2 regions of the Azospira sp. I09 genome follow, and region 1 is predicted to be linked to the other one. Evidence: predicted binding sites of a transcription regulator. Region 1 holds the regulator's gene; the other holds the start of a gene.
What was found. The regulator sigma-54, encoded in region 1, starts transcription at its own class of promoters, with help from an activator protein. The targets are predictions, from matches to a motif close to TGGCACGCTTNCTGCTNA.
Positions count from the first base shown of each region.

Region 2: the regulator sigma-54 is predicted to act here: its motif matches at 1,828-1,845, upstream of AZSP09_RS20655 (pilin).

Region 1 is NZ_AP021844.1:2,453,646-2,461,004, forward strand. It holds gene hprK (HPr(Ser) kinase/phosphatase) at 1-749, opposite strand, end outside; gene ptsN (PTS IIA-like nitrogen regulatory protein PtsN) at 718-1,203, opposite strand; gene hpf (ribosome hibernation-promoting factor, HPF/YfiA family) at 1,359-1,679, opposite strand; gene AZSP09_RS11510 (RNA polymerase factor sigma-54) at 1,694-3,172, opposite strand; gene lptB (LPS export ABC transporter ATP-binding protein) at 3,239-3,985, opposite strand; gene recX (recombination regulator RecX) at 4,051-4,506, opposite strand; gene recA (recombinase RecA) at 4,503-5,525, opposite strand; gene AZSP09_RS11530 (PAS domain S-box protein) at 5,662-7,359, shown strand, end outside.
Region 2 is NZ_AP021844.1:3,359,800-3,367,158, reverse strand. It holds gene AZSP09_RS15850 (CYTH and CHAD domain-containing protein) at 1-771, shown strand, start outside; gene sixA (phosphohistidine phosphatase SixA) at 800-1,264, shown strand; gene AZSP09_RS20655 (pilin) at 1,366-1,761, opposite strand; gene AZSP09_RS15835 (HD family phosphohydrolase) at 1,933-3,522, opposite strand; gene AZSP09_RS15830 (GspE/PulE family protein) at 3,533-5,899, opposite strand; gene AZSP09_RS15825 (cyclic nucleotide-binding domain-containing protein) at 5,899-6,981, opposite strand; gene AZSP09_RS15820 (MBL fold metallo-hydrolase) at 6,989-7,359, opposite strand, start outside.

The DNA of each region.
Region 1 (7,359 bases):
TCCAGGGGCAGGCGCGGCGCATCCACCCCGGCCACCGGCTTCTGCAGGTGCACGATCAGCTTGAGCTTCATTTTCCGCCGGGAGGCGGTCTCGCCGAAGATGGTGCGGATATTGAGCAGGCCCAGGCCCCGCACTTCGAGGAAGTCCCGCAGCATGCCCGGGCAACGGCCCTCGATGGTGGCGGGAGCGATGCGGGCCAGTTCCACCACGTCGTCGGCGACCAGGCCGTGGCCCCGGGAAATCAGTTCCAGGGCCAGTTCGGACTTGCCGACGCCGGAATCGCCGGTGATGAGGACGCCCATGCCCAGCACGTCCATGAAGACGCCATGCACCGACACCGTGTCCGCCAGGCGGCGGGAGAGGTAGATGCGCAGCAGGTCGATCACGGCCGAGCAGGGTTTGGCGGTGGTGAACAGGGGCGTGCCGGTGCTCTCGCAGCCCTCCAGCACGGCCGGCAGCACTTCCAGGCCCTCGGCGACGATGACGGCGGGGGGCTGGGCGGCGAAGATTTCGTTCATCTGCGCCTTGAGGCGCTCAGGATTGACCCGGCTCAGCCACTGGTACTCGGCGGCGCCGATGACCTGCAGGCGTTCCGGGTGGATCAGGTTGAGGTGGCCGACCACGTCGGCGCCGTAGTTGCCCCGCTCCCGGATCTCGATGGAGCGTTCGGCACCCTGGGCCGCGACCCAGGTCAGGGACAGCTTGTCCTGGTGGTCCTCAAACAGCTGGCTGATGGAGATTTGCCGCATGGTTCCCCCAGTCGGTGAACAGGCGGTGGGCGTCGTCGGTGTTGTCGCAGGCGCCCAGGGCCTCGCGGAAGGCCCGGTCGGAGAAACGCTGGGCCAGCTCGGAAAGAATCTGCAGATGCTGCTCGGTGGCCTGTTCCGGCACCAGCAGCACGAACATCAGGCCGACGGGCTTGCCGTCGGGGGAATCGAAAGGCACCGGGGCGGACAGGCGCATGAAGGCGCCGGCGGCTTCCTTGAGCCCCTTGATGCGGCCGTGGGGAATGGCAACCCCCTGGCCCAGGCCGGTGGAACCGAGTTTTTCCCGGGCGAAGAGGCTGTCGAAAACCGTGGCCCGGGCGATGCCCAGGTTGTTCTCGAACAGCAGTCCGGCCTGCTCGAATGCCCGCTTCTTGCTGCTGGCTTCGAGGTCCAGCAGGATGTGGGCGGGAGGGAGGAGTTTGGCAATCAGATCCATGGGGCGGGAACCTTCCCCGAACAGCGGGATGGCGGCGGCAGGGCCGGTTGGAGACTGGGATTCAGGCAGGATACCAGGCGAAAAGTGGCGGGATCATAACGGAAAACGACCCCGCCGCCTATGCCTTTCGTCCCAGTCCCGGAGAGGGAATCAGATCACTCTTCGATGTGATTCTTGATGGTGTCGCGGTGGTGATCCTGGGCCTTCTGCTTGTACTTCTGCACTTGGCGGTCCAGCTTGTCGATCAGGGTGTCCACGGCGGCATACAGGTCGGCATCCTCGGCATCCACGTGGATGTCCTTGCCGGGCACGCGCACGGTGACTTCAGCCTTCTGCTTCAGCTTTTCCACGGTGAGGATGACGTTGACGTCGATGACGCTGTCGAAGTGACGCGTAACCCGCTCCAGCTTGGCAGTGACGTAGTCGCGGATCGCCGGGGTGACTTCCAGGTGATGTCCGGTGATGTGCAGGTTCATGGCTCGCTCCTTTTTTAGATGGACTTGCGTAGGTTGGCCGGCGAAATGTTGAGCGCTTCTCTGTATTTTGCAATGGTTCGACGCGCCACAACAATGCCTTGTTGGCCAAGAATTTCGGATATTTGACTGTCCGAAAGGGGTTTTTTGGGGTCTTCGGCCGCCACCAGCTGCTTGATCAGGGCCCGGATGGCGGTGGCCGAACAGGCGCCCCCCGTATCCGTGGCCACGTGGCTGCCGAAGAAATACTTGAGTTCGAAAATGCCCCGGGGGGTGGCCATGTACTTCTGGGTGGTCACCCGGGAGACGGTGGATTCGTGCAGGCCCAGGGTTTCGGCGATTTCCCGCAGTACCAGGGGACGCATGGCCACCTCGCCGTGTTCGAAGAACTGGCGCTGGCGGTCCAGGATGGCCTGGGACACGCGCAGGATGGTGTCGAAACGCTGCTGCACGTTCTTGATCAGCCAGCGGGCCTCCTGCAGCTGGCCGGAGAGGCTGGAGCCGCGCTGCTTGGAGAGGATCTCGGCGTAGAGCCGGTTGATGCGCAGGCGCGGGTAGGCGTCCGGATTGATGCTGGCGGTCCACTGGTTGCGCACCTTCTTCACCACCACGTCCGGGGTGATGTAGCGGGCATCCAGGGGCGCGTACTGGGCGCCGGGCCGGGGGTTGAGGCTCTTCACCAGGTTGGTGACGGCGCGCAGGCGCTCGTCGTCGCAGCCCAGCAGCTTCTTCAGCTTGGTGAAGTCCCGGCCGGCCAGCAGTTCCAGGTGATGGCGCACCAGCTTCAGGGCCTGGTCCCGCACCTCGTCGGCCGGCAGGGCTTCCAGCTGCAGGGCCAGGCATTCGCCCGGAGTGCGGGCACCGACACCGGTCGGGTCCAGGTGCTGCAGGTGGCGCAGGGCGATCTGCAGGTCGTCCAGATCGATTTCCAGCTCTTCCGGCAGGGCTTCCTGCAGCTCCTCCAGGGGCTGGGTCAGGTAGCCGTCCTCGTCCAGCGCCTCGATCAGGAAGCTGACCAGCTGCCGGTCCCGCTCGGAGAGCTGCATCAGGCCCAGCTGCCAGTTGAGGTGGTCGCGCAGGGAGGTGTTGGCGGCCTGCACTTCCTGGAAGTCGGAATCCTCGTCCTCGTCGCGGGAGGCGGAAGGGTAGCTGCCTTCGGCAAACCAGTCCTCGCCCTCACCCAGGCGGTCCCGGCTGTCGTCCCGGACTTCTTCGGGGCCGTGACTGTCGGCGCCTTCACCGGATTCGCCGCTATCGCCTTCCCGCGGGCCTTCGGCAGCGGACTCGGCCGTACTGCCGGCGTATTCGCCTTCGCTCCCGCTGTAGGAGGGCTCGTAGTTCTCGTCCTCCCGCTCCAGCAGGGGGTTTTCCAGCAGATACTTCTCCAACTCCTGCTCCAGCTCAAGCGTCGACAGTTGCAGCAGCCGGATGGACTGCTGCAGCTGTGGCGTCAGGGCCAAGTGCTGCGAGAGTTTGAGTTGGAGGGTTGGTTTCATGGACCCGGGGCCGAAGGGGCCGGCGGCAATGAGCGGGTTGAGGGAAAGACTCGGAGACTGGGCTCGTCAGAGACGGAAGCTCTCGCCCAGATATACTTTTCGGACGTCTTCATTATAAACGATCTCATCCGGGCGGCCAGACGCCAGCACCCGTCCCTCATTGATGATGTAGGCCCGGTCGCAGATGCCCAGGGTCTCACGCACGTTGTGGTCGGTGATGAGCACGCCGATGCTGCGGTCCTTGAGGAAACGGATGATCTTCTGGATTTCCAGCACGGCGATGGGGTCCACGCCGGCGAAGGGCTCATCCAGCAGGATGAAACGGGGAGAGGTGGCCAGGGCCCGGGCGATTTCCACCCGGCGGCGCTCGCCACCGGACAGGGCGGCGGCATTGGAAGCGCGGATGTGGCCGATGTGCAGCTCTTCCAGCAGCTCCTCCAGGCGCAGGTCGATCTCGTGCTTGGGTAGCTTCTGCAGTTCCAGCACGGCGCGGATGTTCTCCTCCACGTTGAGCTTGCGGAAGACGGAGGCCTCCTGGGGCAGGTAGGAAATGCCCAGATGGGCCCGCTTGTGGATGGGGAAGTGGGTCACTTCCTGATTTTGCAGCTGGATGGAGCCGCCGTCGGAGGGCACCAGGCCGACGATCATGTAGAAACAGGTGGTCTTGCCGGCACCGTTGGGGCCCAGCAGGCCGACCACCTCACCGCTGCCCACCTCGAAGGACACGTCATGCACCACGGTGCGGGACTTGTAGCGCTTTTTCAGGTTGTTGGCGGAAAGCTTGGCGATGAGGTCGGGGTTCTGCTCGGACATGGGCTATCAGATTCTATGAATGCGGGGGCGTAAAGGCATTGTGCCAGAGGTGTCGCCCGGGGGTTCTACCAGTCGCTGCCGGACTCGTCGTCCCAGCCGCCCTGCAGCACCTGGCGGACGGTGGCGGCGGCAAAGCCGCGGCTGAGGAGGAAGCGGGTCTGTTTGGCCCGCTCGGCCAGATCGGCGGGCAGGGCGGCGAATTTCTTCTGCCACACCTGGCGCGCCCGTTCCAGCTCGCTGCCGCCCTGGGCCAGGGCCGCGGCGACGGTTTCCTCGGCCACGCCCTTCTGCCGCAGTTCCTGGGCCAGCCGGGCATCGCCGTAGCGGCGGGCCCGGATGGCGACCCTTTCACTGGCATAGCGGGCATCGGAAAGCTGGCGGCGAGCCGCCAGGTCGTCCAGCAGGGTCTCCAGCTCAGCCTCGGATTCTGCGTGGGGCGCCAGCTTGCGGGCCAGTTCGGCCCGGCTGTACTCCCGCCGCGCCAGCAGCCCCAGGGCCCGCTGGCGCAGGCTCGGGGTCATTCTCCGGCAGCGGCCGCCGGGGCGGGATTGGCCACGCCCAGGGCTTCCCGGATCTTGCCTTCGATTTCCTGGGCAATGGCCGGGTTGGCTTTGAGGAATTCCCGGGAGTTGTCCTTGCCCTGGCCGATTTTCTCGCCCTTGTAGGAGTACCAGGCGCCGGACTTCTCGATCAGCTTGTTGGCCACCCCCAGTTCGATGATCTCGCCCTCGCGGGAGATGCCTTCGCCGTAGAGGATGTCGAACAGGGCTTCGCGGAAGGGCGGGGAGACCTTGTTCTTCACCACCTTGACGCGGGTTTCGTTGCCGATCACCTCGTCACCCTTCTTGATGCCGCCGATACGGCGGATATCCAGGCGCACGGAGGCGTAGAACTTGAGCGCGTTGCCGCCGGTGGTGGTTTCCGGGGAACCGAACATCACCCCGATCTTCATGCGGATCTGGTTGATGAAGATGACCAGGGTATTGGTCTTCTTGATGTTGGCGGTGAGCTTGCGCAGGGCCTGGCTCATCAGGCGGGCGTGCAGGCCCATCATGGAATCGCCCATCTCGCCTTCGATTTCGGCCTTGGGGGTGAGGGCGGCGACGGAGTCCACCACGATCACGTCCACACCGCCGGAACGCACCAGCATGTCGGCAATTTCCAGGGCCTGTTCGCCGTTGTCCGGCTGGGAGATGAGCAGCTCGCCGATGTTCACGCCCAGCTTCTGGGCGTACTGGGGATCGAGGGCGTGTTCCGCGTCGATGAAGGCGGCGGTGCCGCCCAGCTTCTGCATCTCGGCGACGACCTGCAGGGTCAGGGTGGTCTTGCCGGAGGATTCCGGACCGTAGATTTCCACCACCCGGCCCCGGGGCAGGCCGCCCACGCCGAGGGCCACGTCCAGGCCCAGGGAGCCGGTGGACACCACGTCCACGCCCTTGTCCACTTCGGTCTCGCCCATCTTCATGATGGCGCCCTTGCCGAACTGCTTTTCAATCTGCGCCAGTGCGGCGGTTAGTGCTTTGGCCTTGTTGTCGTCCATGACTGAATTCCCCAAAATCAAGCGGCTGATTATGGCACAAACCCTCCGGCCTACGCCAAGTTACCCGGACTACGTGTTATCCCCAGCATCAAAGGCCTTGGAACACCGCGGCAAAGCAGGGAAAATGGCGCAAATTATGCTAAAGCGATTATTGGCGCCCCCGGCCGCCGCTCTCCTCCCCGCTGCCCACCTGCCCCTGCTCCCGGGGCTGCTGCTGGTGTTTGCCGCCTATCTGGCGGTGGCCCAGCTGACCATGGCCATCGGCACTGCCGGCCACGGCCTCTTCGTGCCCTTCTGGCCCCCCGCCGGCATTGCCCTGGCCGCCCTCGTCCTGGGCGGCGGCCGGCTGTGGCCGGCAGTGCTGCTGGCCACCCTGGGCAGCGCCCTCATCAGCGGCTTTGCTCCCCTCACCGGCCTGCTCATGGGCGCCGGCAACGCCCTTGGCGCCTGGGCCGGCTACCGTCTGCTGCGGGGTCCCCTGCAGTTCGATCCGCGCCTGGGCCGCCCCCAGGACGTGCTGCACCTGTGTTTCAGCGCCCCCGTGCTGGGCGGCGCCATCAGCGCCAGCCTGGGCGTCGGTGCCCTGAGCCTGGGCGGCAGCCTGGAGCCGGCCCAGCTGCTGCCCGCCTGGCGCGGCTGGTGGGTGGGCGACCTGGCCGGCACCCAGCTGCTGGCCCCCCTGCTGCTGGCCTGGCTGCAGCCCCGGGAAGGCCTGGACCAGGGCCGCTGGCGCCATCTGGCGGTGGCGGCGGTGGTCGCCGCCGCCCTCAGCAGCCTGTGGTTCTTCTCCGAGCGGGCCCCCGAATCCTTTGCCTACGCCGGCCTGCTGCTCCTGCTGACCCTGATCTGGATCGCCTTCAGCTGCGAGTTGCGCCTGGTGACCCTGGCCCTGGCCACCACGGCCCTGACGGCCGCCGTCTTCGCCGCCCTGGGCACCGGCCCCTTCGCCAATATCGAGCCCCAGCTGGTGCAGGTGAAGCTGCAGGTGCTGATCGCCTCCCTCACCGCCGTGACCCTGGCCCTGGCCGCCGCCAACCGGCAGCGCCGCAGCGCCGAGGAGGACCGCAACCGGGCGGAGGAGCGCCTGGAACAGGTGCTGGATTCCCTCGACGACGTCATCTGGACCCTGGAGGCGGAGGAACGGCGTTTCTCCTTCGTCAGCGGCGCCACCCAGCGCCTCAGCGGTCATTCCGCCGCCGAGCTGTATGCGAACGCCATGCGCTGGGCCGACGACCTGCATCCGGCGGACCGGGAAACCACCCTGGCCGCTTTCGAACGGCAGTTCGCGGGGGAAGCCGCCGACCAGGAATTCCGCATCATCCGCGACGGCGAGGTGCGCTGGCTGCGGGTCCGCAGCCATCCGGTGGTGGTGGCGGAGCGGGTGGTGCGCATCCACGGCATCACCCAGGACGTCACCTCCCTGCACCGGGCCATGGACCGTCTCGCCGCCAGCGAGGAGCGCCTGCGCCGGGCCCTGGGTGCCTCGGAGGTGGGGGTGTGGGACTGGGCGGTGGAGACAGGCAATCTGCAGTTCGTCCTGGCCGTGGCCGACGGCAACGGCTACCGCCTGGCCGAGCGCAGCGTCGGCCTGGCCGAATGGGAGGCCAGCCTGCACCCGGAGGACCGGGCCCGGGCCATGCAGGCCCTGCTGGATTGCCGCGACGGGCGCAGCCTCCGCTTCCGCTGCGAATACCGCACCCACACCCGGCACGGCCACTGGCGCTGGTTCCGCGGCGAAGGCCAGGTGGTGGACAGCGCCGACGGCCAGGCCCGGCACCTGGCCGGCACCTTCCGCGACATCCACGAGCGCAAGCAGGTGGAGGCGGAACTGGAG
Region 2 (7,359 bases), 910 kb from region 1:
TACGTGCACCAGGTGCGGGTCGCCATCCGCCGCCTGCGTTCCCTGCTCAAACTGTTCGCCCCGGTGCTGCAGGAAGCCTTCCGGCAACGCTGGACCGGCCCCTGGCGCGACCTGGGCCGGGGCCTGGGAGAAGCCCGCAACTGGGACGTGTTCCTCAGCGAAACCCTGCCTCCCCTGAACGCCGCATTCCCCGGCGTTGCCGAGCTGACCCGCCTGGAACGGCACGCCAATAGCCGCTCCCAGGCCGCCCACCTCGCCGTGCGCCGCCTGCTGGGCTCGCCGGCCTACTCCCGCCTGCTCCTGGAATTCAGTGCCGACCTCTTCGCCCTCGGGGAAGAGCCGGCCGGCCAGCGCCCCCTGACCGACTTCGCCGCCCGCCGCCTCGACCGCCGCGCCCGCCAGGCCAGCCGTCTGGCCCGCAACCTGGCGGAGCTGGACCACGCCGGCCGCCACCGCCTGCGCATCGCCTTCAAGAAGCTGCGTTACGCCATCGAGTTCCTCGCTCCCGCCGGCGGCAACGGCGCCCCCTACGCCCAATCCCTGGCCCGCCTGCAGGAACACCTGGGGCGCCTCAACGACCTGGCCACCGCCCGGGAGCTGCTGGCTCCCACCCTGCCGGCCCGGCCCGGTCTGGTCATGGGCTGGCTCGGCGGCCGCAGCGACCTGCTGCTGGAAGAACTGCCGGCTTTCCTCGAGGATTTCCTGGCCCAGACGGCGCCCTGGGAAAAATCCCCCGGCAAGCGCAACAAGACTGCAAAGCGGAGCGGCTAGGATGGCGCCTTTGTCCCCGGAGACCGCCATGGACCTGATCCTCTGGCGCCACGCCGAAGCCGAGGTCGGCAGCGACGACCTGGCCCGCCGCCTCACCGTCCGCGGCGCCAAGCAGGCCCGGCAGATGGCTGCCTGGCTCAAGCCCCGCCTGCCCAAGCACACCCGCATCCTGGTCAGCCCGGCGGTGCGCACCCAGCAAACCGCCGACGCCCTGGAACTGCCCTACGAAACCAGCCGCAAGCTGGCGCCCGATGCCAGCGTCTACGACCTGCTCTCGGCCGCCGGCTGGCCCGACAGCCGGCAGACCATCCTCATCGTCGGCCACCAGCCCACCCTGGGCCAACTGGCCGCCCTGCTCCTCTCCGGCCAGGAAGCGCCGTGGACGGTCAAAAAGGGCGCCGTATGGTGGTTCTCCAACCGGGTCCGGGCCGGGGAGACCCAGACGTTGTTGCGCTGCTGCCTGGGCCCCGACATTTTGGCTAGCGGCAGTTGAAATTCGCTTAGTTAGGCAAGAAGCGACAGCGTGCTCTGATACACGCCGCCACCCATAAAAAAAGCCCGCCGAAGCGGGCTTTTTCATCACAAAACCTGGGATTAGCTGCAACCCTTCGGCTTCATATCAGTGGGCAGGGCGCTGGCGTCGCAGGACCAGGCACCACCGGCAGCCCGGGCCAGCTTGATAGCCAGACCATTGACCTTGGTCGGGGCATTCTTCAGGGCGCAGGAGATGCCGGTGTTGTCCACGGTGTAGGTACAGTGGCCGCTCTTGGAAGTGTCAAGCCCGATGGTAGCTTCGGTCGGGGTGCCGCCATCGTTGGCGATCATTTCATAGGCGGTACGGACGGCAGAAATTTCTGCCAGACCGGCGGCGATCTTACCCTTGGCCTGGTAGTCGGAGTAAGCCGGCAGAGCAACTGCGGCCAGGATACCGATGATAGCAACCACCACCATCAGTTCAATCAGGGTGAAACCTTGCTGAACCTTGTTCATGACAATCTCCTATTGGAAGAAAGATATATGGGAGTCTCTGAATATCCGGAACTCCTCAATCAAGTATGAGCAAGTAGGATGCCAGCTTGCTTTTCCTTGATTTCACCGGGGCTACGCCGCAAAAAACTGACGTTTTTTGTCACAACACATCCCTATCGCGGCACTTTCTGACTAGGCGACGTCAAGCTGGCTCTTGTCCATAAAACGCTCGGCATAGCGCAGAAACACCCGCTGCTTCAGGAAAACGTCGAGCAAATCCCCGTCCACATGTCCGTTGTCGCGGAATTTCCGCATGATGGCGAGGGCCTGGGACAGCTTCATGCCTTCCTTGTACGGCCGGTCCCGGGCGGTGAGGGCTTCGAAGATGTCGGCGATGCCCATGATCCGGGCCTGGACGCTCATCTGTTCCCGGGTCAGGCCCCGGGGATAGCCTTTGCCGTCCATGCGCTCATGGTGGCCGCCGGCGTATTCCGGCACGTTCTTCAGGTGCTTGGGCCAGGGCAGGGATTCCAGCATGCGGATGGTGGCGACGATGTGGTGGTTGATGATCTCCCGCTCGGCCTCGGTCAGGGTGCCGGCCCGGATGGTCAGGTTCTCCACTTCGTCCGCGCTGAGGAAATCGTTTTCCTTGCCCTGCGCATCCTGCCAGCGGTAGCGGCGGGCGATCTGCCGCACTCGCTCCTGGTCTTCCGGCTGCATGGCTTCGCCGCCCACATTGCAGCGCTGCAGGAAGCGCTGGTCTTCCTCCATCTGGGCCAGACTCGCCTCCAGTTCCTGGCGCGCCTGGCTTTCCCCTCGGCCGCCGGCAATGGCCTGCCACATGCGGATCTGGGCATCGCGGCGGATCACCTCGAAACGGGTATCCAGCAGATGGATGCGATCGAAGATGGTCTGCAGCTTGGTCGCCTTGTCCACCACGTGCACCGGCGTCGTCACCTTGCCGCAATCGTGCAGCAGACCGGCCATTTTCAGCTCGTAGCGGTCCTTGTCGGACATGCTGAAGTCGGCCAGGGGGCCTTCCGTGGTGGCATTCACCGCCTCGGCCAGCATCATGGTCAGCTCCGGCACCCGCTGGCAGTGGCCGCCGGTGTAGGGGGACTTTTCGTCGATGGCGGTGTTGATGAGCTGGATGAAGGATTCGAACAGTTCTTCCAGCTGGGAAATGAGCTGCCGGTTGGTCAGGGCGATGGCCGCCTGGGAGGCCAGGGATTCGGCCAGGCGCTGGTCCGCATAGGAGAAGGCCCGCACTTCACCGCTGACGGGATCCTGGGCGTTGATCAGCTGCAAGACGCCGATGACCTCGTTCTCGTGGTTCTTCATGGGCACCGTGAGAAAGGACTGGGAGCGGTAGCCGGTGCGGGCATCGAAGGCCCGGGTGCCGGAGAAGTCGAAGCCCTCCGCCGTGTAGGCGTCGGCGATGTTGACCGTCTGCAGGTTGAGGGCGCTGTAGGCGGCCACCATGGAATTGTTGGGCTCGCCGCTTTCGGTGTGCAGCGGCAGGTCGGGGAACTTGGAGGAGAGGGGCTGGCCGCTGCTGCCGCCAAAGGCGATGGCCAGGGAGTCGGTGCGGACAATCTCGAAGCGCAGATGGCGCCCGTCCTCGGTCATGCGGTAGAGGGTGCCGCCGTCCGCGTGGGTGATCTGCTTGGCCGCCAGCAGGATGCGCTCCAGCAGGCGGTCCAGGTTGCGCTCGTGGGAGAGGGCCGCCCCGATCTCGTTGAGTTGCTCCAGGCGCCGGAAAAGATCGTCCAGGGTATCCATGCCCTACCTCCTATTTGATGCAGACCGCGTGTACCTGCTTCATGTCGGTAATGCCCTGCAGCACCTTGTCGATGCCGTCCATCTTCAGGGTGCGCATGCCGTCGTTGAGGGCGCAGGCCACCAGCTCGGCCACCCGGGCATGTTCCTGGATCAGTTTCTTGACGCCGTCGGTCCCGGCCATCAGCTCGTGCAGGCCGACCCGGCCCTTGTAACCGGTGTCGTTGCAGGCGAGGCAGCCCTTGGGGCGATACAGGGTGAACTGGCCATCCTTGGCGTAGCGGCTGTTCCAGTCCCGGTAGACGGCTTCGTAGGAGCCCTTGGGGTCCTTCTTCCAGCTGTCGGTGTTGGTCAGCTCCTCGCAGTACTCGGTCAGCAGCCGCTTCATGTCCTCCGGCGAGGGCTGGTAGGCCTCCTTGCACTCCTTGCACAGGCGCTTGGCCAGGCGCTGGGCCAGGATGCCGAGCAGGGCGTCGGCGAAATTGAAGGGGTCCATGCCCATGTCCAGCAGGCGGATCACCGATTCGGGGGCGCTGTTGGTATGCAGGGTGGCGAACACCAGGTGGCCGGTGAGGGAGGCCTCGATGCCGATGCCGGTGGTTTCCGCATCCCGCATTTCGCCCACCATGATCACATCCGGATCGGCCCGCAGGAAGGAGCGCATGACCGTGGCGAAATCCAGGCCGGCCTTCTTGTTGATCTGCACCTGGCGCAGGCCCTTCTGGGTGATTTCCACCGGGTCTTCCGCAGTCCAGATCTTGGTGTCCGGCGTATTGATGTGGCCCAGGATGGAATGCAGGGTGGTGGTCTTGCCCGAGCCGGTGGGGCCGCAGACGAAGAAGAGGCCGTAGGGCTTGCTGATGATGCTCTTCAGGGTTTCGTGGTTGTGGGGCGTCAGGCCCAGGCTGTCCAGGGGAATGGGCTCGCCGGCGGCCAGGATGCGCATCACCACGTCTTCCATGCCGCCGGCGGTGGGGATGGTGGCCACCCGCAGCTCGATGTCCAGGGGGCCGTATTTCTTGAACTTGATCTTGCCGTCCTGGGGCTTGCGCTTCTCCGAGATATCCAGATCGCACATGATTTTCAGGCGGGCGATGAGGGCATTGCGGTAGGAGGCGGGAATCTCGATGTAGGGCACCAGGGAGCCGTCCTTGCGGAAGCGGATCAGGGTCTTTTCCTTTCCCGGCCGGGGTTCGATGTGGATGTCGGAAGCCCCCTGCTGGTAAGCCTCGATGATGATCTTGTTCACCAGCTTGACCAGCTCGTTCTCGGCGGCGGCAGAAACGTCGTCGCCGACAACGTCGCCTGCCTCGTCGTCGCCGTCCCCCAGGTCGGAGAGCAGGTCGCCCACCGAGGCCACGTCCGCCAGGGCACCGAAGAAATGGTCCAGCACCTGGAGGAATTCCCGGTTGGTGGTGACCCGGTAGACCACCTTGCTCTTGGGGAAGATGTTGTTCACCACCCGGGAGTTGCGCACCCGCTCCGGGTCCGTCGCCACCACCACCACGCCTTCCCGGGTTTCCTCCACCGGCACCCATTGCTGGGACTCGAGATAGTCGCGCTTGAGGTTGCGCAGCAGGTCAATGGGCTTGACCCGCTCGCTGCGGTAGGGCTCGTAGGGGTCGCCGAAGTACTTGGCCAGGGCCTGGCCGATGGCCGCCGGCTTGACCTGGAATTCCTTGACCAGGACCTCCTCCAGATCGAGCCCCTTGCGCCGGGCCGAGCGCTGGGCCAGGTCCAGTTCGGCGGCGGAGATGACGGCATCGCTGACCAGGCCGTCGTACTTGGAGCGCACCCCCGGCACCGCCTTCTGGCGCTGGGTGAAGGCGATGGCCAGGGTCTGGGCCAGGCCCTGGACGCCCTCCTCCGCCACGGCGGCAAAGGGCACATCGTCCCGGTTGTTGATGATCTGCACCACCCCCAGCAAAGCCCCCTCCCCATCGCTGATGGGCGCCACCAGCATCTGCTTGGTGCGATAGCCGGTGCGCTTGTCCACCTCCTGCAGGAAGTTCATCTTGGGGGAATAGGCCTTCAGCTCCACGTCGTCGTAGACGTCCCGGATATTGGCCATTTTCTGGGTCATGGCCACATAGCCGGCCACGCTCTGCTCGGTGATGGGCAGCTTCAGGTCCTTGAAGGAATTGAGGCCGGTCTTCACCTTGGAGACGATGCTGCTGCGGTCTTCGCTGACGGTGTAGATGGTCAGCCGGTCCGCATTGAAGAGATTGCAGATGTCCTGGGACAGCTCCAGCATGATCTCGTCAATATTGCTGGTGGCGTGGATCTTGTTGGTGACCGCCTGCAGGTTCTTGAAAAAGAGCAGGCGGCTATTGACGTCGCCCTGGGCGCTGCTGTCGGGGGTGGGATGTGCTGCGTTCATTATTGTTCCTTCGTTTCGGCCAGGGGGCCCCAGAGCCCGCCTTCCAGCCACCAGGCCTGATAGCCCTGCTGCGTCAGGAGAAAGGCGACGGCCGAGCTGCGGCGTCCGCTTTGACAATAGACCACGTATTCCCGGTTCGGATCGAGGCTGCCGAAGGCGCCGCGCACCTCGTTCACCGGCAGGTTGATGGCCCCGGGCAGGCCGTCGAAGCGGAACTCCGCCGGATAACGCACATCCACCCAGACGGCCCCCCGGGCCACCCGATCCTGGGCCTCGTCGCGGGACAAGCCCTTGAGCAGGGGCGCCCGCAGCAGGGCATCGAAATCCTCCTTGCCCAGCTTCAGCAGGACGCCCTTGCTCTTCATGGTGACGCTGGCGTTGCGCCGGGCATTGGCCACCAGGGCCTCCTCGCCGAAAGCCTGGCCGGCCCCCAATTGGGCCAGGACGACCTCCTTGTTGCCGAGACGGCGGGTCACCTCGCAGCTGCCGGACTCGATCAGGTAGTAGGCATCGCCCACGTCCCCTTCCCGGATCACCACTTCGCCGGCCGGCACCCGCAGGCGGCGGAAGCGTTGCAGCAGGACATCGATGTGGGCCGGCGGCAGCTGGCCCAGGGCGCTGGCGGTGAGCACCTGGACATTGAAGGCGCCGGACATCTGCCGCCAGTCGGTGGTCTCCTCCGGGGCGGCAGGGGCGACGGCCGGGGCTTTCTGCACGCCGGCGTTGGCCGCCAGTTGTTCCCAGGTAAGCAGGATGTCCAGCAACTGCCCATCAACGCCCAGCAGTTCAACGTTCCCCACCGCCACCAGCGTCTGGGGCCGGGGCTCCTGCAGGCCCAGGGGCCAGGCAGCCGCCTCGCTGCCGGCCTGCAGCACGGCGCCGCTGCCGTCGGCAAACGACAGCCGCAGTTCGCCCTGCAGCAGGTAGAGGGAAAGCCCGGCCTCCAGGCGCTGGCGCGGCAGCGCCTGGCCCGGGGCCAGGCTTTCCAGGCGGCAGTAGGCGGCCAGCTCGGCCAACCGCTCTCCCGACAGATTGCCCAGGGGCGAAAGGCGCGCCAGGGCTTCCACGCTCACCTTGGCCATGACGCGCTCACAGTTCGAAGACCTGGTTGTTCTGCAGCATGCGGGGCTTGAAGCCGGCCACGCCTTCCTCGATCTCCTGCATGGTCTGCTCGATCTGGCCGGGCTTCAGGTGGGTGATGAAAACCTCGGCCGGTCGCACCAGCTTGGCCAGTTCCTCCGCCAGCAGGCTTGGACAGAGGTGCTTGGAGGCGATGGCCAGGGCCCGCTCCTTGTTGGAGAAGGCCGTCTCGATGATGAGGTAGCGCAGGTTGGCAACCTCGTTCACCCGGGGCCAGAAGCTGTCGTTGCTAGTGGTGTCGCCGCTGAAGGCCAGGCTGTTGCTGCCCGAATCCAGCAGATAGCCTACGGCCGGCACCGTGTGTTCCGCCGGCAGGGCGG